Regions from separate parts of the Priestia aryabhattai genome, predicted to be linked through region 2. Evidence: riboswitches for the same ligand, from Rfam matches in the RefSeq annotation. Region 2 holds a riboswitch; each other region holds the start of a gene.

Region 1 (7,654 bases), on a different contig from region 2:
GGTTTTCTCACTAGACAAAAAGGTTTTTCCTATGTAGTATAGGTGTCAGATAATACAAAACGAATGTTCAGTATAAATAATAAATGTGCGGGGCGGTGGAAATAGCTTGAATAAAAAAAAGCTTCAAAGTGAACAAACAAAAAGAAAAGTGGCAGATGCCGCTAAAGCATTGTTTTCCCAAAAAGGCTATAAAGCTACGTCTATTGAGGAAATTGTAGAAGCTACGGGAAGCAGTAAAGGGAATATTTATTATCACTTTAAAAGTAAAGAAGGACTTTTTCTCTATTTAATAGACGAATGGGATCTCGAGTGGGAAAGAAACTGGAAAGAAAGAGAGGCTCTTTACAAAACAACAAGAGATAAGCTTTTTGGAATTGCGGAGCAAATCATTTTAGATGATTTGAATCATCCTCTTACGAAAGCTGCCGATGAGTTTTTTAACAACGAGGAAAAGGGTAGCGATATCGAAGAGCGAATTGATGAGATGGTGAAACGACACGTGGAGTTTAACCGCGAACTTTTGCAAAAAGGCATTGATGAAGGTGAGTTTTCTCATAAAAATGCAGAACAGCTTGCAGTGGTTTTAGAAGGGCTGTTTGTGGGGATGAGCCGCATGTCTCGAAAAACGAGCACGGAAAATGCCCTGCAGCTTTACCATTCAGCAATCGATGTATTTTTAAACGGAATTATAGCAAGGTCTTCTTAAATAGTCGGGGATGCTTATTGCGGTAATGAGTAATCCCTCATTATTTTGTATTTTTATAGACCGAACGTTCAGTATTTTTGTAATCAGGAGGTTTATATGTCATTATTGTTAAGAAATCGAGCGGCGATTTTGCTGCTTATGCTAAATATTTTTATTATCTTTACGGGAATCGGTCTCGTTATCCCAATTATGCCAACATATATGACAGAGCTTCATATCAATGGCAGCGTGATGGGGCTTTTAGTAGCGGTGTTTTCGTTAACTCAATTTCTGTTTTCACCTTTAGCGGGCCGGTTATCAGATTCGTTAGGGAGAAAGAAAATTATTGTAGCGGGAATGATTGTTTTTGCCCTGTCTGAATGGTTCTTTGGTTCAGTGAGTACCCCTCTTTTATTATTTGTATCCAGAATGTTAGGCGGGGTCGGGGCCGCGCTTATTATGCCTGCTGTTATGGCCTATACAGCAGACGTGACGTCTGCTAAAGAACGCGCTAAAGGAATGGGCTATGTGACGGCGGCGATTACAACAGGATTTATTATTGGGCCAGGTATCGGAGGCTTTTTAGCTGAATACGGCATGCGCGTACCGTTTTATATGGCCGCAGTAGCAGGAGGCTTGGCTGCAGTGATTACGCTGTTTGTTTTGCCGGAGTCCCGTCCTGTACAAAATCCTGCTGTTTCAAATAAAGAGAATCCAAAAGAAGATCGGCTGCTACTGCAGCTTATGAATTCCTATAAAGAACCTTATTTTTTAAGTTTAATTATCGTTTTTGTGACATCGTTTGGATTATCCAATTATGAAACGATCTTTTCACTATTTGTTGATCATAAATTTAGCTTTACACCAAAAGATATTGCGTTTGTCATTACATTTGGCTCTATTGCAGGGGCTGTGGTGCAGGTTACGATTTTTGGCTGGATTTTAAATAAGTTCGGTGAAAAAAGAGTAATTTCGTTTTGCTTGATGATGACGGGACTTTTTATTTTACTTACGCTATTTGTGCACACATACTGGCTTATTATTGTTGTGACATTTATCGTCTTTTTAGCAACAGATATTTTACGTCCCGCAATCAGCACGCAAATGTCGATGATGGCACAAGACGACCAAGGGTATGTAGCCGGACTAAATTCTGCTTATACAAGTCTTGGGAATATTATTGGACCCGTTGTAGCAGGCTTTCTCTTTGATATAAACATTAATTATCCATACGTATCAGCTGCACTTGTTCTGCTGCTTTGTTTTCTTTTATCTTTAAGAGCAGGGAAGGACCGAAAAACAGCTGTGAGAAATCAGGCGGTTCAAGAGAAATAACGAGAAGGAAAAAAATGATAGAATTCTTAAAATAGAAGACCTCTAGTAGCTTATGGGAGGTCTTTTGATTATTCTTTTAGTAAAGGTGTAAGATTTACAACGCTACTCAGCCTATAGCGAAGCTTTATTTAATCGGCAAAACAGTGAAATGGTTGCAAATAAAAAAGGTTAATAGTAAACTTTAAACGTAACAAGAATAGTATGGGAGCTTGCGCGGGGCAGGCTGAGAGTACAGGGACGCCTGTTGACCATTTGAACCTGTTGGATAATGCCAGCGCAGGGAATGTGAGTACATACCAAAGCACTTTGCGCATGCAAGGTGCTTTTTTGTCTTTTTTTGCAGGGTTAAAACTAAATGAAAAGAGTGAGAGAACATGGATATTAGTAAAATTTCAGCTCAATTAGAAAAAGTAAGAGATACAAGTCCGCTTGTTCATAATATTACGAATGTTGTGGTAACCAATTTTACAGCAAATGGACTGCTTGCACTAGGAGCTTCACCTGTTATGGCTTATGCGAAGGAAGAAGTGGCTGACATGGCACGAATCGCCGGAGCGCTTGTCTTAAATATGGGTACACTGACGGCTCGAGAAGTGGAAGCAATGAGAATAGCTGGGAAATCAGCAAATGAAAATGGCGTGCCGGTTATTTTTGATCCTGTAGGAGCTGGAGCGACACCGTTTCGTACAGAAGTGGCACGTCAGCTTGTAGAAGAATTAAATATCGCAGTTATTCGTGGTAACGCTGCTGAAGTTGCAAATGTAGTAGGCGAGTCATGGCTCATTAAAGGCGTTGATTCATTAGAAGGCCAAGGAGATGTCATTGAACTTGCTGAGAAAGCAGCGAACAAATTAGATACAGTGATTGTTATCACGGGTAAACAAGATGTAATCACGGATGGAAATACAACGTATACAGTAGACAACGGTCACCCGTTATTTACGAGAGTGACGGGTACTGGATGTCTGCTGACATCAATTATAGGAGCTTTCGCCGCTGTAGAGAAAGAATATGTCGAGGCAAGCGTTGCTGCTTTAAGTTTTTACGGAGTGGCAGGTGAAATCGCCGCAGTGAAAAAAGGTGAAGAAGGGCCGGGAAGCTTCCAAATTGAGCTGTTAAATCAGCTTCATCTTTTATCTGGGCAGGATATTGAATCATATGCAAGAGTACATCAACGTTAAAAGGAGCCGGAAAATGACAAACGAAGAAATTAAAAAGCTGCTGCAAGTTTATTTTATAATGGGCAGCAATAACTGTACAAAAGATCCGCGAGAAGTGTTGAAAGAAGCAATTGAAGGCGGCATTACCGTGTTTCAATTTCGCGAAAAAGGCGAAGGTGCGCTAACGGGGGAAGCGAAATATCAGCTGGCGAAAGAACTGCAGCAAATTTGTCACCAGCACAACGTTCCTTTTGTTGTAAATGATGATCTTGACTTAGCGATTCGCATACAAGCAGATGGCGTTCATATTGGACAAGAAGACGAAAAAGCTCACGTTGTTCGAGAGAAAATAGGAAAAGGAATTGTGGGCGTCTCTGTTCATAATGTACAAGAGCTGAAGCAGGCGATGAAAGACGGAGCGGATTATGTAGGAATGGGACCTGTTTTTCCTACTTCCACAAAAAAAGACGCAAAAGCAGTGCAAGGTACGAAATTAATTGAAGAAGTGCGAAACCAGAATATTGACTTTCCAATTGTAGGAATCGGTGGTATCACGCCTGAAAATGCCAAACAAGTAGTAGAAGCAGGTGCAGATGGCGTTTCTATTATTACGGCGATTAGCTTAGCTGCGTCTCCAAAAGAAAAAGCAGCTCAATTAAAAGAAGCGTTAGGAAAATAAAAAAAGCGCACAATGTGCGCTTTTTTATTATAGCTGAACAGTTTGAGGAGTTTCTTCGCCTTCATTCATAAAGCGAATTTCGTTCGGCGTAATTTCAAGAACAACATACTCAGGGTCATTTGGACCGTCAAACCACTCTTTCATATGATCGTTCCATATACGTCCTTTTAACTGATCACCGGTACGAAGAACAGCTGTACCAGATAATTCTAAGTATTGATCGCCATATCCTTCGCCGCTGTAGCCCAATAGTACGTGTACGTTCGGATTGGCTTCGATTTCTTCTGCTTTATGTGTATTGATATTTGTTGGTGTGTAAAGAGCGATACCATCTTCATCGCTAAAGAATGTCATATAGCGAGAGTGGGGTTTGTTGTTTACAACTGTGGCTAATGTTCCTACACGATTTCCTTCTAATACTTCATTTACTTTTTTAGCAATTTTTTGTTCATTCATTTTATCCATCTCCTTTATTACTTTTTATGTTCCTCAATCGAAGATAAATAAAACATACATGTCTAAAAAAATATAAGTTAACAATAAAATTATTATGTAAACTGTTAAATTTAAAAATAAAAAAAGCTAGCTACAGCTAACTAAAAAATAAGCCCGCACTGCCGTAACCCTAAGTGTCTTAAATACCCAGATCTACTAGGTGGGTGCCCTCATAGCCGGGTTTAGCGTCCCAAGAAGGGCGTGCTATCTGCAGCTAAATTTTGAGCTCCCTTATAACACTCAAAGGTTTAAGACAACATGAGTATACGCACAGCGCAGGTATGTATAACAAATGTAAATAAAATGCCGATATATAAATGTTTTCTAATTAATCAACTTTCATCGTACAAGAAATGATTATAACGGAATAATGACTGGAACGCAAGACTTTTATTTAAAATTTTATTTCTCTATCATGCTGGCGGTGAAGCAGTAACAAAATAAGAAAAGGGCCCGCAACTGGAATGAAACATAAAAACAGATAAGGCCGGGACGCTATCTTTTCTTTTGTCATAACGGAGTAAGAAAGCCACGTTAAAACAAAAAAATCAGCGGTCATCACGCTAACAAGCTGTGACTGGATAAAAGCTTCTTGATAAGCTTTGGTTGAACCCATAGACAGTCAACCCGCAATCGTGAGTGCTAAGTATAGTCCAATCCATAGACGAGAAGAAATGATGGCAATGAAACGTAAAGGAATACGCGAGCGAGTCCGAACTTTTTGTCCTTTCCAATGAGAATAGAACAAAAGAGAAAAAGCTCCAAGCGCAAATGATAGAAGAGAAAATGGCCATCCAGGCAGTTTGTATGTATCTTTTTTACAGATCATTATCATGAACAATACTGGGAAAAGTCCTAAAAAAGAGAATGCCGTAACAACGAGCGGATCTACCTGTTGAAAATTTCCTGTGATAAGTTTTTTAAACAGCAAATCATCAGCGGCGCTTGCTCCCGGAGCTAGCAGCAAGGCGTATAGCACAAGCATGGCCCATACAATGATATACATACTCTCAACTCCTTTTAATTGTTTTATTGTACAAAGAACATTTCTGTATATTTCCCCGTCTTGTAACGAAGGGAAACGCTTGAAACTCTTCTTTGATTAGGTGTAATATTACACTAAAGACAGGCACGTGTATAGAAAGGGCTGTAAAAATGAATAAACAAGAAGTGATTAAATCAGTATCGGATAAAATACGATTAATTCGTTTAGAAAGAAACTATTCACAAGACAGAATGGCTGAAGTCATTGGTATTTCAAAAAAAACATTGGTTCAAATTGAAAAAGGACGAACGGAAGCAGGGTGGACGACCACTGTTGCAGTATGCGGTTTGTTTCGTGACAGTGAAATCCTTCAATCAGTTTTAGGAGACGTCCCTTTAGAAGTAGTAGAAATCATTGCTCATAACGGCGTATCTTCTCCAAAAGATAAAACGCTCGGGGGAAGAGTATGGTGGAAAGAGATTCAAAAAGAAGGTTCTTTTCGTCTGCAGCAAAATATGATTAGTCAGCACTATCGTATTTTAGATGACCAAGATTATCGATGGTTTAGTTCATTTGATAAAAGCGAAGCGGTAGAAAGGTTTGAAGAATTAACGAATGAATAAAAAACAAGCACTTGTTTTCAAGTGCTTGTTACTGATTCATTAACGTACCGGATGAAGGGCGGTTGAACCAATTCCATAGCTCTACATCTCCAAGTGACGCATATGTGATAGACGGATCATTTTTTAATTTCAGAAGCTTTTTTGTAGGTCCTGTAATCACAACGCCGTACACACCGACTCCATGTTTTTTTACATAAGAATATCGCTGCTTTAGTAACAAATCGGAATGGTCTAGCTGACGAACTTTTTGGACCGTTTCTTCATTATCGGCTAATAGTTTCATCATATTTAAAACGTTCGACTTGCTAATAGAGTGCGTTTGATTTCCTTTGTGATCGTAAGGTAAGTCTAAAAACTCTGGAAAGCCAAATGTTGATGTTAAGTCAATTAATGGCTCATCTTTTGTGCTTGTTTTTTGCTCGTGGCCTGTATTAAGCGCGTACCAAGAGGTAGAAAAATCACGACTGTCGATGGCGTTCATTTTTTGCTGAACTTCTTTTAGCGAATACGTATCATCAAAAGAAATAGCTACTTCGCTTACCGTTCCTTTTGGTAGATTTTCTAATGCTTTCCATGTTTCATTCGACCATTCCTTATACTCTTGTGCATGCTGCTTTAGTTTTTTTGGATCAGGATAGACAAAGGAAAGGTTAAGGTCGTATTTACCGCCAGAAAATTCTTTTTCTACACCGCTTGTTTTATCAAACAGCTGATGAAATGTAAACGTCCCAATGGCCTGCTCTTCACGTCCAATTTGCTTATAAGCTTCCATTTGCGACTGCATTCGGAAAAAGGACTGTGTATCAGAAGTGGTTTCACGTATATGAACGTTCGGAAAAGCAGATTCTATAGCCGCTTGATTCACGCTGTTTATGTATTCGGTTTTTGATTGATGATAGTATACAATAGATAAAAAGCTGCCGATAATCCATAGCAGAACCACAGAGCTAATGACAGTTGTCACATTTGAAAGGCGCTGCTTCCATTTGGCAATATAAATGGACTTTTTAACTTTTTTATTATCCAATATCGTATCGTCACTTAGCGGAGTAGTTGATGGAGTTGACGATAACGGTTCATCTTCGGTTAGCAAGTGCTCTAAATGAGCTGAGCATGCTTCACAATTTTCCGTATGTTCTTCAAGTGCTTCTGCTTCTTTGTCTGTCAAAGTGCCGTTTTTATATTTTTCCCATTGATGCTTCATATCTTGACAGCTCATCCGTCCTCTTCCTTTCTTTTTTTCAATTGTTGACGACCACGATACAAGTCCATTTTCACTTTTGACAGAGTAAAGCCAGTCATTTCTGCAATCTCTTCATATGTGAAGCCATGATAATCTCGTAACAGTACAATATTCTGCTTAGCCGGAGGCAAAGCAGATACATCAGAAAGCCAGCTGTCGATTTCACTTTGAATCATCACTTGTTCTTCAGCACTCGGCTGAGGAGTAAAGTGCCATTCTTCTATTTCGACAGTAGGGCGTTTTTTTTCTTTTCGATACCAGTCAATAAAGGCGTGATAAGCAATTTTGAACAGCCAAGGCTTCACTTCCTCGCCTTTATATGTTTCTAAGTGTAAAAGTGCCCGGTAAAAGGTCTCCTGCATTAAATCTTCCGCTGATTCTTTTCTGCGAGTAAGAGAGAGAAGGTAGCGCAGCAAATCATGCATATGCTGTTTATAAATGTGTTCAAA
Region 2 (7,654 bases):
CAATCGAATCCAACTGCGTTTCAACTGCTTCTACTTCTAAAGGATAAACTCCTTGTACACCGACTGTATTTTGTGCAGTCACAGCTGTAATCACAGACATACCAAAAACGTCACGCTCTTGAAATGCTTTTAAATCAGCTTGAATTCCTGCTCCTCCACCGCTGTCTGATCCAGCAATGGTTAATGCTTTTGGTACTGTCATGCTTGAAACCTCCATCTCTTTCTTACCCAATATACCGATGATAAAGCGACTTTGCCTCTACTATATCGTTTGTTCCATGGACAAAGACGCGCCCATCTTGAAACATCACTAAACGGTAATCATCTACATAAAAAGAAAGTAGATACGGATTTTGTTCAATTTTATATCCTTTTTCTTTTAATCGTTCACCTAAAGGCTGCAGCGGCTGCTTGGCTGATTTGCCCGGACGAATTTGCACCGTGTTTCTTCCGCATAGCACGGCTGTTTTCGTTTGATTTTCATATTGTAAAAAGGGATACGTTTGTTCACTACCGCATGAGCGGCAAGCAGATTTGCGAAACACGTTCACATTGATGCTCGTATACTCATTTTTCCATACGTCAAACGAAACAAGTTCCCTCCTAAGCGCATTCCAGTCTCCAACTAATATTTTTAACACTTCTGTTACTTGATGAGCGACTACCATTTGTACAGCAGGACTAATGATTCCCACTGTATCACATGTTAATCCTCCAAGCGGTACAGATTCAAGCAAACAGGATAAACACGGTGTTTCACTTGGTATGATGGTATAACTAATTCCATAACTTCCTACACATGCTCCGTAAATCCAAGGAATATCATATTTTTGTGATAAATCATTCATTACAAGACGTGTGTCAAAATTATCGGTTGCATCAATCATAACATCTACCCCCTCAACAAGCTGTTCTAAAACTTGAGGGGTACCGTCTGCTACGTGCGCTTCTACTTTTACATCATGATTAATATCTTGAAGCCGTTTTTTAGCGGCAATTGCTTTTGGGATTCTTTTATCAGCATCTTTTTCACTATACAATTGTTGCCGCTGAAGGTTGCTCCACTCTACATAGTCCCGGTCAATGAGCGTTATTTTCTTTACACCCGCTCGCGCAAGGGCCTCGGCGTTCCCTGTTCCAAGAGCACCTGCTCCTACAATCAGAACATGCTTTTCTTGAATTTGCTGCTGTCCGCCTTTTCCAATAGGTTGAAACAATTCTTGGCGGGAATAACGATTAATCAACCGATACTCATCCCTTCTGTTGGACTGCTTGCCGTTGCATATTGTTTCTTTTCAATGCGTCCTGCTTCAAATGCTGCTCGTCCTGCTTCAATCGCTAGTTTCATAGCACGAGCCATTTTCACAGGATCTTTTGCTCCTGAAACAGCTGTATTTAATAACACACCATCTGCTCCTAGCTCCATAGCTTGAGCTGCATCTGAAGCCGTTCCAATACCTGCATCTACAATTACTGGAACATTTGATTGTTCAATGATAAAACGCATGTTCAACGGGTTAATAATGCCTTGACCTGAACCGATAGGCGAAGCTCCTGGCATAATAGCATGTACGCCTAAATCTTCCAAACGGCGCGCAAGTAAAACATCATCTGATGTGTAAGGTAAAACAGTAAAGCCCTCTTTTAACAGTTCTTCACTGGCTTTTAATGTTTCAACTGGATCAGGAAGTAGCGTTTTATCACATCCAATTACTTCTACTTTCACCATGTCACAAAGTCCAGAAGCCTTTGCTAATTTAGCAATACGTACCGCCTCTTCTGCATTTTTTGCTCCAGCAGTGTTAGGCAAAAGAGTGAAACGCTTCACATCAAGCGCTTCTAATAAATTAGGCTGGTTTTGATCAAAAATATCCATTCGTCTAACAGCAAATGTTAAAATTTCTGTTTCCGACTCTTCTACCGCTTGACGCTGAGTCGTAAAGTCCGGAAATTTCCCTGTTCCTAATAATAAACGTGAATTAAATGTATATTGTCCAATTTTTAACATAATCTTCATCCTCCTCCGACAAATGAAACAACTTCTAATGTATCTCCATCTTTTAAGCTTGCATCGCTATGTTCTTCTTTTTGCAAAATGTTCTTGTTTAACTCAACAATTACAACTCGCTCATGCAGGTTCTGAGCCTGTAACAGGTGCTCGACTGTTTCAATTTCATCTCCGACAGTGACGGTCTTACCATTAATAATTAGATTCAATGAACTCCCTCCATTGCTCTCCTTAGCTGAAATGATGTAAAAAATGAATGATTCGGACTTTTCCCTAACAAAGCATCAGCCATAATTTGTCCGGTTGCAGCACTTAATAAAATACCGTTTCGGTAGTGGCCAAACGCCATGTGGAGATTTGCTACCTCAGGATGCTCTCCTAAATAAGGCCAACCATCATTTGTTTGTGGACGAAGACCTGCCCATGCTTTTTCAAATGTTGCTTCTTTGATAGCCGGCAGGAGCGTAACGGCTTTATTTAGCAAAAATTGAATACCCTGTGCAGAAACCGTCTTGGTAAAATCATGCTGTAGCTTAGTTGCCCCGATTACGATTCTTCCGCCTGCTTTAGGCACTAAATAAAAACCTTCATCTAAAAAAATCGTTTTAGAAAGCAGCGGCTTATGACTTTGAAGAGCAATACACTCTCCTTTTACAGGAAACACCTGCCCTAAATGTTCAGAAGAAATAAAGCGTTTAGCCCATGAGCCTGCTGCAATAACTACTTTTTCTCCATAAAAAAATCCTTTAGACGTCTGTACACCTTTTACTGTTTCATTCTCCATAATAAGAGAATGAACGTCACAGTATTCGAATACATCTGCTCCGTGATACAAGGCTCCATGAGCAAGAGCTTGCGTTAACTTAACCGGAGCTAGCTGACCGTCTCCGGGTATTGTAATTGCTCCGTGTATGTCTGGAGAGAGACCCGGTTCTAACAAGCGCGCTTCTTTTACATCGATCCATCTTACATGTTCATCCCATCGATGATGCTGAGCGGCTTTTTTCTTTAATACGTGTGCATCTTCTTCTGTTACAGCCACTTTTAATAAGCCTTTTTGAATAAGCTCTACGTCGATTGCCGTTTTTTCTTTTAGTTCCTTAACCAGTTCAGGAAACATGCTTCTGCTCCTAATAGCTAAGTCTAAAAGAGGACCTTCTTCATCAATTTCAGCTTGAGCGCCTAAAATACCAGCGGCTGCACTTGAAGCTTCACAACCGATTTGATTGCGCTCAAGAATGGCTACTGACGCTCCTTGTTTTGACAAATGATAAGCAATAGAAGAGCTGATTATGCCTCCTCCGATTAACAGTACATCATAATGCTTCTTCATTTTCTCCACCTCCAGATGTCCATATATGAGAATATTGTTTGATCGCTTTGAGCGGATCTTGCGCAAGCATGACACCAGACATCACAGCTATACCGTGTGCTCCTGTTTGAAGTACCTCTGCGGCATTTACAGGTGTAATTCCTCCAATGGCAATAACCGGTATTTGCACAGCGTCTACTACTTCTTTTAGTGCTGCTATCCCTCGACCTTTTAATCCTTTTTTTGAATGAGTTGAATAAATATGTCCGTATAGAATGTAGTGAGCACCATCTTTTTCAGCTTCTAGGGCTTCTTCCACGGAGTGAACTGATTTTCCGACAATAAGAGAAGGAAATGCGTCTATAACAAACGAAACGTCTAAGCTATGATAGGCAAGCTGTACTCCCTTTGCTTTTAAAGCATGTGCTACATCAACTCGATCATTTACAATAATTTTAGAGTGACAAAATGGCAGGCTTTCTAGTAAACATTGAATCTGCTTTGCCGTTTTCTTTTTTTCTCTAATATGAACAGCGCCCGCAAAAGGCGCAATAGCTGTTAAAATTTCCTGAAGCTCTTCGATTGGCTGCTTATCTGTTGTAATGACATGAAATTTAGGAATATCCACATGATCGAAACCTTTCCATTCAGAATAAAGAGAAATTTCAATCACTTCATCTTGTGCAGAGGGCTTTATTACATACAAAGAACCACTCTACAACGTAGAGTGGTTAGCATGTATTGTTATGTAAACATGATCGCCACTTCCCTACGCTGGTCCAAACCAGATCAGGTTCAAAGGGTCCGAAATACATTCGTCTCAGCTCCAAAGAGCTCCCCTAGTGATTGCTATTTATTGATTTTGTTTTTGCACTTAAAATTATAACACAACTAGATGTAAATACAATATCCCTTTGTGTTCTTACAGCTCTCTTCCTTTTATATATGTATTTTTTAAGCCTCTTTATGTAAGAGGCCCGACGCATCGCACCATTCTGCTTTTTATATGGTTAGTAATCAGTATAGTCGTCAAATTCTTCTTTGTCTTTTTCCTTTTTCCGATCCCATATAAACAGCAGGAGTAACATAATAAAAGTTAGAATATAAAAACCGTAAAAAATAAATGCCGCCACAACATTTATAAATAAAAATAAAAAACCGATGATTTGACCTGCAACAGCCACAATCAACAAAATGTATTTCCAAACTTCTGCTTTTCTATCCATTCTATACTTCTCCGTCTTTTTGTTTTTCCCTACTAGAAACGTTCTCTTTACTTAAATAAAAACGTTCCTGCCAGTAAACCGACTGTAAATAAACCAATTGTTCCAAATGCTGAAATCCCCACGTACGCCAACATTTTCCGATAAGATTTTTCTCGAATTAACTGCACGGTTTCCACACTAAACGTTGAAAAAGTGGTAAAGGCACCCAAAAAGCCAATGCCAATCATTAAAAATATTGAATCATCATAAGCATGACTCGGAACCTTTCCATAATAACTGCCGTAAAAAAGACCAAGCCCAAACGCACCGAGCAAGTTTACAAACAGCATTGATACTGGAAAAGGAGGGTTTGAAACTGTTTTTGTAACTTTTAAACCCAAAAGATAACGGCATATTCCTCCAGCTGCCCCGCCAAGTGCCAAGCTCACTATGCTCATTTACTTCACCTCATGTAATTTCACTAAATTTTCCCCTGCCGCTTCACCGCATAGATAGCCTGCTAAAGCAAGAAGAACCCCACCTACTAAAGAGACAATGACATAAATAGCTCCACCAAATAAATGGTGCTGAGTGAGAGAAATGACGTCTCCTGCAAACGTTGAATACGTTGTAAAACCGCCGCACACGCCAACACCTAGACCAAGCTTTATCCATTCTTTTGGCTTTTTCCACGCAAAAAATCCTGTTAATAGGCCTAATATGAAGCTTCCTAATAGGTTTTCAATTACCGTTCCTATTGGATATCCCGTATATAATAAGGAAAGATTCAGCAAATAGCGTGCATATGTACCAGCGATAGCACCAAAGGCAATTGAGATTAAATTTATGGCTTTCATCATATCGCTCCGTTTCATAAATTCTTCTTTAAGTGTACCATAAGGAATTTATTTCTACCTTAACATTTAACTATATGTTTATTGCACCAAAAGTCATGAAAAAATGAAAGAGAAAATCGTCGCATGAAACTTCCTTTTTACTCCTTAAATCTTCCTTAAAAATCCACTTAATCCAAATTTAAAAATCTTTCTGTATCCTGATGACAAACGGTGTATAGAAGGTATATTTCCCTTAGTTTAAGTCACATTAATCGTATAAGTTTTTTTTGTTGACTTTTGCTGTGTTCTTGTTTAGTATCACAGAGTATCATTTCCTATAAGAATACTAGGGGGTTTAGAAAATGAAGAAATTTGCTGCACTTTTGTCGCTACTATTAGCTTTCACAGTTGTGCTTGCCGCATGCGGTTCTAGCTCAAAAAATGAAGCAAACAATGGAGACAATAAGTCTTCACAAGAAGATTTATACAATAAAGTGAAAAAAGATGGCGTATTAACAATTGGAACTGAAGGTACATACCCTCCGTTCACTTTTCATGATGACAAACAAAAGCTAACTGGGTTTGATGTAGAATTGGCTCAAGAAGTGGCTAAACGTCTTGGCGTAAAAGCTGAGTTCAAAGAAACACAGTGGGATGGCATGTTTGCTGGATTAGATGCTAAACGCTTTGACATGATTGCTAATGAAGTTGGTATTCGAGAAGATCGTCAAAAAAAATACGATTTCTCTGACCCATACATCCAGTCAGGCGCTGTATTAATTGTTCGTAAAGACGAAAAAGATATCAAATCATTTAAAGATTTAAAAGGAAAAAAGTCAGCACAGTCATTAACAAGTAACTACAAAGACATGGCTCAATCTTACGGTGCAAACATTACGAGTGCCGAAGGTTTTGCTCAAGCCGTAGAACTAATGAGCGCAAAACGTGTTGATGCTACAATCAACGATAAATTATCGTTCCTTGACTATAAGAAAAAGCACCCTAACGCACCTATCAAAATCGCGGATGAGAAGTCCGATGGTGCTGCAAGCGGCTTTATGTTTAGAAAAGACAGCGGTAAGTTAGTGGATGAAGTAAATAAAGCATTAAAAGATATGAAAAAAGACGGAACATACGCAAAAATTTCCAAGAAATGGTTTGGCGAAGATGTTTCTCCTAAATAATATTATTCCTGATGGAGAGCGATTGAATCAATTGATTTCAATCGCTCAATCATCTCTCTTACCAATGCTAAAGGGAGCTATTCAATATTCTATTCCACTAACATTAATTACGTTTGTACTTGGTATTATTTTAGCTGTTTTGACAGCCTTAGCTCGTTTATCATCTATAAAAATTTTAAATATAATTGCGCGCATCTATGTATCAATTATTCGCGGTACACCGCTGCTTGTGCAATTATTTATTATTTTCTACGGATTACCTAACTTAGATATAACGATTGATCCATTTATCTCTGCTATTATTGGATTTTCATTAAGTGTAGGCGCTTATGCATCTGAAATTATCCGAGCAGCGATTCAATCTATTCCTAAGGGACAGTGGGAAGCTGGGTACTCACTTGGTATGACCTATTCCCAAGCATTAAGACGGATTATCTTACCGCAAGCAGCACGTGTATCGATTCCGCCATTATCTAACTCTTTTATTAGTCTTATTAAAGATACGTCACTTGCATCGCTTATTCTTGTTTCTGAGATGTTCCGTAAAGCTCAAGAAATTGCTTCAACTAACTATGAGTTTTTACTTCTTTATAGTGAAGCAGCGCTTTTGTACTGGATTATGTGTACAATCTTATCCATTATCCAAGGACGCATTGAGATAAGACTAGATCGTTACGTATCTAAATAACCGTTTCAAGTAGCTAAAGGAGTTTTTCATATGATTAATATTAAAAATTTGCATAAATCATTTGGTGATTTGCAAGTATTAAAAGGGATTGATTTAGAAGTTGAACAGGGCAAGGTAATTGTATTAATCGGTCCTTCTGGATCCGGTAAAACCACTTTTTTACGTTGCTTGAATCTTTTAGAAATCCCAACAGACGGTACGATTGAACTTGATAAAAAAAGCATGAATTTTACCAAACCTGTTCGCAAAAAAGACATTACTTCATTTCGAAGCCTAACAGGTATGGTATTTCAAAACTATAACTTGTTTCCTCATAAAAATGCGCTTGAAAATGTTATGGAAGGTCCTGTAATTGTGAAGGGTGTTTCCACTCAAGAAGCAGAAAAGAGAGGAAAAGAATTGTTAACACGCGTTGGCTTAG
Region 3 (7,654 bases), on a different contig from region 2:
ATAATATATATTTATGCAAAAAAGCTATTGCAATGCTGCAATAGCTTTTTCTTGCTTTTTAAGTCTCTATTAGAAGTTTAAACGACTAATAAACACGCTTTTTTATTTTATAAAAATACAAAATATAGAATAGCTGCTAAAATAATTCGATAAATCGCAAATGGTACTAATTTGATACGATTAATTAATTTTAGGAAAAAGCGAATTGATACCAGCGCAAAAATAAAGGCGCTTATAAAACCGGCAATAAAAAACGGTAGTGCATCTGATGTGAAATACTGCCAGTTTTTAATCAATGAAAGTCCGCTTGCTCCTGCCATGATTGGCACTGCCATAATAAACGTAAAGTCTGCGGCTGCTTTATGGCTCATTCCAAGAAGAACCCCTCCTGAAATCGTTGAACCTGAACGAGAAAAACCTGGCCAAAGAGCAATACATTGAAACAGTCCTATACCAAGTGCTTGTCCATAAGTCATTTGGTCCACCGTCTCTACGCGCGGACGTTTAGGTCCAAACAAATCTGCTAGAATCATTAATACAGCTCCGACCACTAAGCCAATTAGCACCGTATTTAAAGAAAACAAATGCTCATCAATGTAATCATCAAACAAAAGTCCTAACACTCCTGCCGGTAACAGACCAACAATTACCTGCATTAAATTCAAGCGATTTGTCGGTCCAATTGGAGCAGCTGATTTTTTTCCCAGTCCTAATAAATTAATAAAACGATCTTTAAAAATAACAACTACTGCTAAGATCGACCCTAGCTGAATAACAATTTTAAATGTATTAGCTACTGGAGATGAAAATAATTCTTTTGAATTTAACCACAGGTCATCGACAATAATCATATGCCCAGTTGACGAAACAGGAGCAAACTCTGTTAAACCTTCTACAATCCCTAAAATGATTGCTACAATAATTTCCCACATAAAGCTATGTACCTTGCCTTTCTTTCAAATTAATAAGCTTATCGCTTCATTTTACATGCTCAACTATTTTCCTATTTTGACACTTGCTTTTTTATCATAATTGTTAAAACTATGAAATACAATGTGTATTTGCAAAAAGATAAGAATCTTTAATAATTTGTAATAAAAAGCTTAAATGCTATAACTTAAAAATACGATATCAGCTTTTATTTATTTTAGAAAGTAGTCATTATGTTCTGTATAAATTCCGGTCTCTTAGCTAAAAATGAATCATCTAGACTATTTTTCTTTGATGTGAAAAAATGACTAAATCATTATGTTTTTTCCATCCCTCTTTACTGTCATCTATCATTTTAATCAACTAGTGCTTGCTTATACGACATATCCCCTAAGTAATTTGAAACTTTTTTCTCTCCTTTCTCGTATATAGTAGTATCTTTTTTAGGAGGCTTTTTACTATGAATGGAAATGTACGTACAATGAAATGGGTCACTGCTGGGTATGAAGCCTTGCTGGGAATTCCTTTAATTGGCGCGGGGATTGTTATGGGCTTTAGTTATACTCCTCTTTTTATTGGATTTATTCTTCATGCTATCACACTAATTTTAGCTAATAGACGAGGGTTATCTGCTTATGGAAACATACTAGGGATTGTTACCTCACTGGTTGCTTGGATTCCATTTTTAGGGTTTATCATGCATATTATTACAGCTATTGTGATTGCAATCGACGCTGCTAGACAACGCTAATTGTCTAGCTTTTTTTATTTAAGGGTTGATTTTTTACCGAATGATGGTAAACTTAAGCCGTAAATTGAATAATTTGAATGTTATTTCTACTAGGGGTGTCTGATAGCTCAGACTGAGAGAAGAGTACAATAAAACTCTTTAACCCTTTGAACCTGATTTGGGTTATACCAGCGGAGGGAAGTAGTCTTGAAAAGAATAGTATATGTTTATTCTTTTTTCGCCTATTCCATCGGGTTCTGTCTACCACAGAACCCGATTTTTTTATGGTTCGGTATAGCTACACTTTATGCGAAACCGGAGGAATATGTAATGTCAAAACAAAATGTATCAGTTTCTATGAAAAAGCCTTTTCCAAACAGTCACAAAGTATATATCCAAGGATCTAGAGAAGACCTTAAAGTGCCTATGCGTGAAATTCATCAGTCTCCTACTACAGGATCTTTTGGTGAAGAAGAAAATAGTCCCGTACGTGTATACGACACGAGCGGTGTTTATACAGATCCCTCTTATGAAATTAATTTACAAAAAGGATTACCGGCTCTGCGCGAAAAGTGGATTGCGGAACGAAACGATGTAGAAACATATCACGGACGTACGGTTCAACCACAGGATAACGGCTATTATGATGGTGACCCAAGAGATCAGTACGAGCGCTTTATCACTACTCGCTTACCTCTGCGCGCGAAAAAAAATCAAAATGTAACGCAAATGCACTATGCGAAAAAAGGAGTCATCACGCCTGAAATGGAATTTATCGCTATTCGTGAACAGATGGATCCTGAAGTCGTACGTGAGGAAGTAGCAAAAGGACGAGCAATTATCCCTAATAATATCAACCATCCTGAGAGCGAACCAATGATTATCGGTCGTAAATTCCACGTGAAAATTAATGCTAATATCGGGAATTCTGCTATTCGTTCAGCTATTGAAGATGAAGTAGAAAAAATGACATGGGCAACGCGTTGGGGAGCCGATACAATTATGGATTTATCAACAGGAAAAGATATCCATACAACACGCGAATGGATTATCCGCAACTCGCCTGTTCCTGTAGGGACTGTCCCTATTTACCAAGCGCTTGAAAAAGTAAAAGGCGTAGCAGAAGATCTAACGTGGGAAGCATATCGCGATACATTAATTGAACAAGCAGAACAAGGCGTTGATTACTTTACTATTCACGCAGGTGTTCTTTTACGCTATATTCCTCTGACAGCGAAACGTACGACAGGTATTGTTTCACGCGGCGGATCGATCTTAGCACAGTGGTGTTTAGCTCATCATGAAGAGAACTTTTTATATACTCGCTTTGAAGAAATCTGTGAAATCTGTAAAGCATACGACATTTCTATTTCACTTGGCGATGGGCTACGTCCTGGTTCTATTGCAGATGCTAATGATGAAGCACAGTTTGGTGAATTAGAAACGCTTGGTGAACTAACTAAAATTGCTTGGAAACACGATGTTCAAGTTATGATTGAAGGTCCAGGACATGTCCCTATGCATCTCATCAAAGAAAACGTAGATAAACAAATGGAAATATGTCAAGAAGCTCCCTTCTATACTCTTGGACCGCTTACTACTGACATCGCTCCAGGTTATGACCATATTACATCGGGTATTGGTGCTGCAATGATTGGCTGGTTTGGGACAGCTATGCTTTGCTACGTAACGCCAAAAGAACACTTAGGTCTTCCGAATAAAGAAGACGTTCGAGAAGGTGTTATTACCTATAAAATTGCTGCGCATGCCGCTGACCTAGCAAAAGGCCATCCAGGAGCACAAAAACGCGATAACGCGCTGTCTAAAGCCAGATTTGAATTTAGATGGAATGATCAATTTAACCTGTCACTAGATCCAGAGCGCGCAAAAGAATATCACGATGAAACACTTCCTGCTGAAGGTGCTAAAACAGCCCATTTCTGTTCAATGTGTGGACCTAAATTCTGTTCAATGCGTATTTCTCAAGATATTCGTAACATGGCTCAAGAAAACGAAAAAGATGTAAACGAAGTAAGAAAAGAAGGAATGAAAGAAAAAGCTAAAGAGTTTGTTAACAGTGGTTCAAATATCTATCAATAATGAAGTAGAACAGCTTAAAGAACAAATTAAGCAGCTTGAAGGAAAGTTATTATTTGTTCAGCAAAATTGTCAGCACGTTATCGTTGAATCATCCCATTCTTCCGTAAGGCGCTGTATTAAGTGTTTCTATCAACAAGATGCAAAAAGGACTTCGTAAAGAAGTCCTTTCATCTTTTTTTGAAACGTGCTTTCATCACGTTCTTGATCCAATATAGTATCTTAATAATAACCCAGCCTATAAATGTACCTAGCGTGTTCAAAAAGATATCATCAATATCAAATACTCGTTCCGTTAGCTTGTACTGTAAAATTTCAATCAGAAAACTTATTAAAAAACCAGTCGTAAACACTTGGATAAAACCGTCAAACCACTTCATAAACAAAGGAATAAACATTCCAAGCGGTGCAAACATTACGATATTTCCCAGTATATTTGTCAGAGTGAGCATTATATTACCGCTGTCCCACATCAGACGGATCGTACTAAATAAATCCAAGTTCATTGCTTTTCCGTAAACATGTTCGTTTTCCCGTATGAGAGTAGCATAAATGACCACTGCCATATACGCAATAAATAGAGTGAACATGACTTTTTTAACGATTGACCTGATACTTGCATTCACTTCAACATCACCTTCTTTAACTCCCTAAACCATTTATTATTATCTATATGTATCTGTCCAATGCTTTCATTCGTAGTGAATGCATTTACATGCTTTTTTATCCTATCACATCAATAAATAAATACAATTCCTTTTATACAATTTTATTAAACTTGATTCTTTATGAATAAAAGATAAAAATTCTCATACATTTTGCTTATAAAGCCCCCTTAATTTTATTCTACCTTTTTCATTCATTTCTGCATTTACAAATAAAAAGAAGCAGCGAGATAACAACTCGCTGCTTCTTTTTAATCTGGAAAATAAGGATTCAAATGGATTAATACTTCCTGAATATTATCATGCTTTTTCATAAGTGTTGCTTTGATTTCTCGTCCTAAATCATGGCCTTCCTTAATTGTTTTAAAGTGGTCAATTGAAATACGTACATCAACTAATATGTAATGGCCATGCTCTCTTGCTCGAACGCGATCAATACGCTTCACATCTTTGAATTCATAAATGCTTTCTTCAAGTTCTTTTAGCAACTCTTCATCAATATTGCCTTCCATTAAGATTTGAAAAGACTCTCCCATCATTTGTCTGGCAATATTAAAAATTAAATAAGCAACAAAGATACTGGCTATTTTATCTCCGTATAACAGCAGTTGAACATCCATTCTATCACCAATAATTGATAATAAAACACCAATTGCAGCTGCAATAGAAGCAACAATATCTGCTTTATGATCAAATGCAATTGCCTCAATTGCCTTACTGTGGTGCTGCTTTGCTACGTTTAAAGAATAACGGTACAATAATACCTTTGCTATGTATGAAATAACAGCAATCCACATGGCTAAAATATTTGGAGATTCAACCGGATGGAATAAACCAACGACTCCTTCAAATACCACATAAAATGATACAAGCAATAAAATAATTCCTACGATTCCTGAGACAATCACTTCTGCTTTTCCGTGCCCATATGGATGGTCATTATCTGCTGGCTTATTCGCTACTCGTATAACCAATAAGACAATAATAGAGGCAAATACGTCCGCTGCAGAATGAATACCATCAGCAAATACGGCATCACTATTTCCAATCCATCCTACTATTACTTTTCCTAGCGTAAGTGCAATATTGCTCCATACGCTAATCCATGCTACTTTTTTCGCAATGGACTCCCTTATACTGTTGTTCATTTGCACACCTCGACTTACTTCTTGAAAAATCAGCTTTTTTATCTTATCACTGCTCATTCAAGTGGGTCTAGAGCAATCTATTTTCTTTTAGCTATATATGTTTCAGTACCGCAAAATTACTGATAATCTACAACATACTCCTTATTATTTCTCCGCCAACTTCTTACGATCTGTTGCCATTGGAGGTTCTTCCATCCAACCTTGCTCAATCATAATCCGAATTCCATCTTTTCCATATTTCCCTATACGCCCAATTAGCTGAGAAAATTCTACTGCTACATCCGAACGGAACGACATAGACAAACCAGCACCGCAGTTATCAATAGCGATTGTCACCGCCGTGGAAGTATGATACATCATCAGCTTATCTGAAAATGGTGAAATCGTTGAGTTGGTTACATATGCATCAAGCAGCCTTGGGCTTGGTAAATCAGCTTCAGACAGTAACTCGGTGAAGTGCTTGATTTGCTTACTCGCAAGCTTGACTCCATCAAAAAAATAAGAGCGTAATTTTTGTGTGGTAGCTACTTGACTAAATGCCAACATCAGCGTTTTACCTAATACATTTGTATTAACAATTTCTTGAATAGCCGTAACCTCCAAAGAAGTTAAAGGATGCATTTGAGAGAAAAATGGTGATATAAACGTTTTCTGGTCCACAAAATTTACTTTTACAGGATAAGGAATAACCGGAGGTCTCATCAGCATGCTTTTTCTTAAAATAACGTGGTTAGAATCCTCTAAAAGACTGTCGCTTTCTTTTACACATCGAGATAGGTGGTCATAAATATCTTGCCTTCTCACTGCGCTTAGCGCTCTGGCATATTTCTTCATACCTCCAATGGCCATTTCATTGACATAGATAGCCATAAAAATATCATCAAATAACGCAGGAACTCCTTTGTTCACATCTTGTTCCCCAAAACCTACTGGTATTGGAATTTTTTCCGAACTGAATAATTCCGTCAATTCGTCTACATGAGTTTGTGAAATCTGATGTGCTTTTTTTAAGAGCTCTTTAATCTCGGGATCTTTTACAACAGATAGAAAATACCCAAGAACACATACATACAGCGTATCGCCTAAATATTGCGCCCATAAGTAACCTAACTCGGCTGCGTTCAACCGCTGATTTTGTTGATGTTTTTGCATTTCGCTCTTTATATTTTCGTTCATTCACTTATTCTCCTTTTGAATAAAGTCGTACTTTTACTATTTCCAAAGAAGCGCTGAATAAACCGCATAAAAAAGACCTAGATAACAAGTCTAGGCCTTTTAGGTTATGCATATTTCTGGTCTTCTGTCTCTTTTCTAAAAAAGCTTTTCATCGCATGAAAAACGTCTGATTTTTGTTTTAAAATAAAGTGTCTAAAGTTTTCGTCTTGAATGTTTTTGTAAGCAGACATTAAAGTAGAATGTCGATTGTACTGATTCACTTCCCCATACCCAAACATATTTGACACTTTCATTAATTCGTTTACTAACTTTACACACCTTGCGTTATCTGAAGTTAAGTTATCGCCATCTGAAAAATGAAACGGGTAAATATTATAACGGCTCGGATCATACTTTTGATTAATTAATTCAAGCGCTTTTCGGTAAGCAGATGAGCAGATGGTTCCTCCACTTTCTCCTTTTGAGAAGAAGTCTTCTTCTGATACTACTTTTGCCTCTGTATGATGCGCAATAAATTCAATTTCCACTGTTTCATATTTCGTACGTAAAAAGCGTGTCATCCAAAAGAAAAAGCTTCGTGCCATATATTTTTCCCATATGCCCATCGAACCGCTCGTATCCATCATAGCTAAAACGACTGCTTTGGATTCTGGCTTTATAACTTCATTCCACGTTTTGAATTTTAAATCTTCCGGATAAATAGGATGAAAAGCAGGCTTTCCTGTCATTGCATTTCGCTTATAAGCGCTCATCATAGTTCGTTTTTTATCAATATTCCCCATCAAACCTGTACGTCGTATATCATTAAATTCAATGTGTTCCACAACAATTTGATCAGATTCTTTTCGCTGAAGATTAGGCAGTTCTAATTGAGCAAATAAAGCCTCTTGAAGCTCCATAAGAGACAC

Evidence for each region. Region 2 has a riboswitch for thiamine pyrophosphate ahead of M3225_RS24680 (thiamine phosphate synthase). Riboswitches for the same ligand answer to the same signal wherever they lie in the genome.
Region 1: it holds a riboswitch for thiamine pyrophosphate, as region 2 does, so the genes downstream of both, thiM (hydroxyethylthiazole kinase) here and M3225_RS24680 (thiamine phosphate synthase) in region 2, are expected to answer to the same signal.
Region 3: it holds a riboswitch for thiamine pyrophosphate, as region 2 does, so the genes downstream of both, thiC (phosphomethylpyrimidine synthase ThiC) here and M3225_RS24680 (thiamine phosphate synthase) in region 2, are expected to answer to the same signal.

What each region holds. Positions count from the first base shown of each region.
Region 1 is NZ_JAMBOQ010000004.1:321,823-329,476, forward strand. It holds gene M3225_RS20215 (TetR/AcrR family transcriptional regulator) at 107-706, shown strand; gene M3225_RS20220 (MFS transporter) at 803-2,020, shown strand; TPP riboswitch at 2,212-2,320, shown strand; gene thiM (hydroxyethylthiazole kinase) at 2,395-3,201, shown strand; gene thiE (thiamine phosphate synthase) at 3,215-3,859, shown strand; gene M3225_RS20235 (pyridoxamine 5'-phosphate oxidase family protein) at 3,887-4,315, opposite strand; RNA gene ssrS (6S RNA) at 4,462-4,639, opposite strand; gene M3225_RS20245 (hypothetical protein) at 4,749-4,970, opposite strand; gene M3225_RS20250 (hypothetical protein) at 4,977-5,360, opposite strand; gene M3225_RS20255 (helix-turn-helix transcriptional regulator) at 5,510-5,962, shown strand; gene M3225_RS20260 (anti-sigma factor) at 5,991-7,181, opposite strand; gene M3225_RS20265 (RNA polymerase sigma factor) at 7,178-7,654, opposite strand, start outside.
Region 2 is NZ_JAMBOQ010000008.1:57,961-65,614, forward strand. It holds gene thiD (bifunctional hydroxymethylpyrimidine kinase/phosphomethylpyrimidine kinase) at 1-202, opposite strand, end outside; gene M3225_RS24660 (thiazole biosynthesis adenylyltransferase ThiF) at 225-1,244, opposite strand; gene M3225_RS24665 (thiazole synthase) at 1,241-2,008, opposite strand; gene thiS (sulfur carrier protein ThiS) at 2,014-2,217, opposite strand; gene thiO (glycine oxidase ThiO) at 2,214-3,341, opposite strand; gene M3225_RS24680 (thiamine phosphate synthase) at 3,325-3,948, opposite strand; TPP riboswitch at 4,070-4,171, opposite strand; gene M3225_RS24685 (hypothetical protein) at 4,331-4,546, opposite strand; gene crcB (fluoride efflux transporter CrcB) at 4,594-4,983, opposite strand; gene M3225_RS24695 (fluoride efflux transporter FluC) at 4,984-5,382, opposite strand; gene M3225_RS24700 (amino acid ABC transporter substrate-binding protein) at 5,724-6,545, shown strand; gene M3225_RS24705 (amino acid ABC transporter permease) at 6,529-7,233, shown strand; gene M3225_RS24710 (amino acid ABC transporter ATP-binding protein) at 7,264-7,654, shown strand, end outside.
Region 3 is NZ_JAMBOQ010000017.1:20,763-28,416, forward strand. It holds gene M3225_RS27860 (undecaprenyl-diphosphate phosphatase) at 108-932, opposite strand; gene M3225_RS27865 (hypothetical protein) at 1,391-1,681, shown strand; TPP riboswitch at 1,763-1,877, shown strand; gene thiC (phosphomethylpyrimidine synthase ThiC) at 1,991-3,760, shown strand; gene M3225_RS27875 (hypothetical protein) at 3,738-3,917, shown strand; gene M3225_RS27880 (VanZ family protein) at 3,928-4,383, opposite strand; gene M3225_RS27885 (cation diffusion facilitator family transporter) at 4,674-5,570, opposite strand; gene M3225_RS27890 (DUF3231 family protein) at 5,715-6,746, opposite strand; gene yhbH (sporulation protein YhbH) at 6,851-7,654, opposite strand, start outside.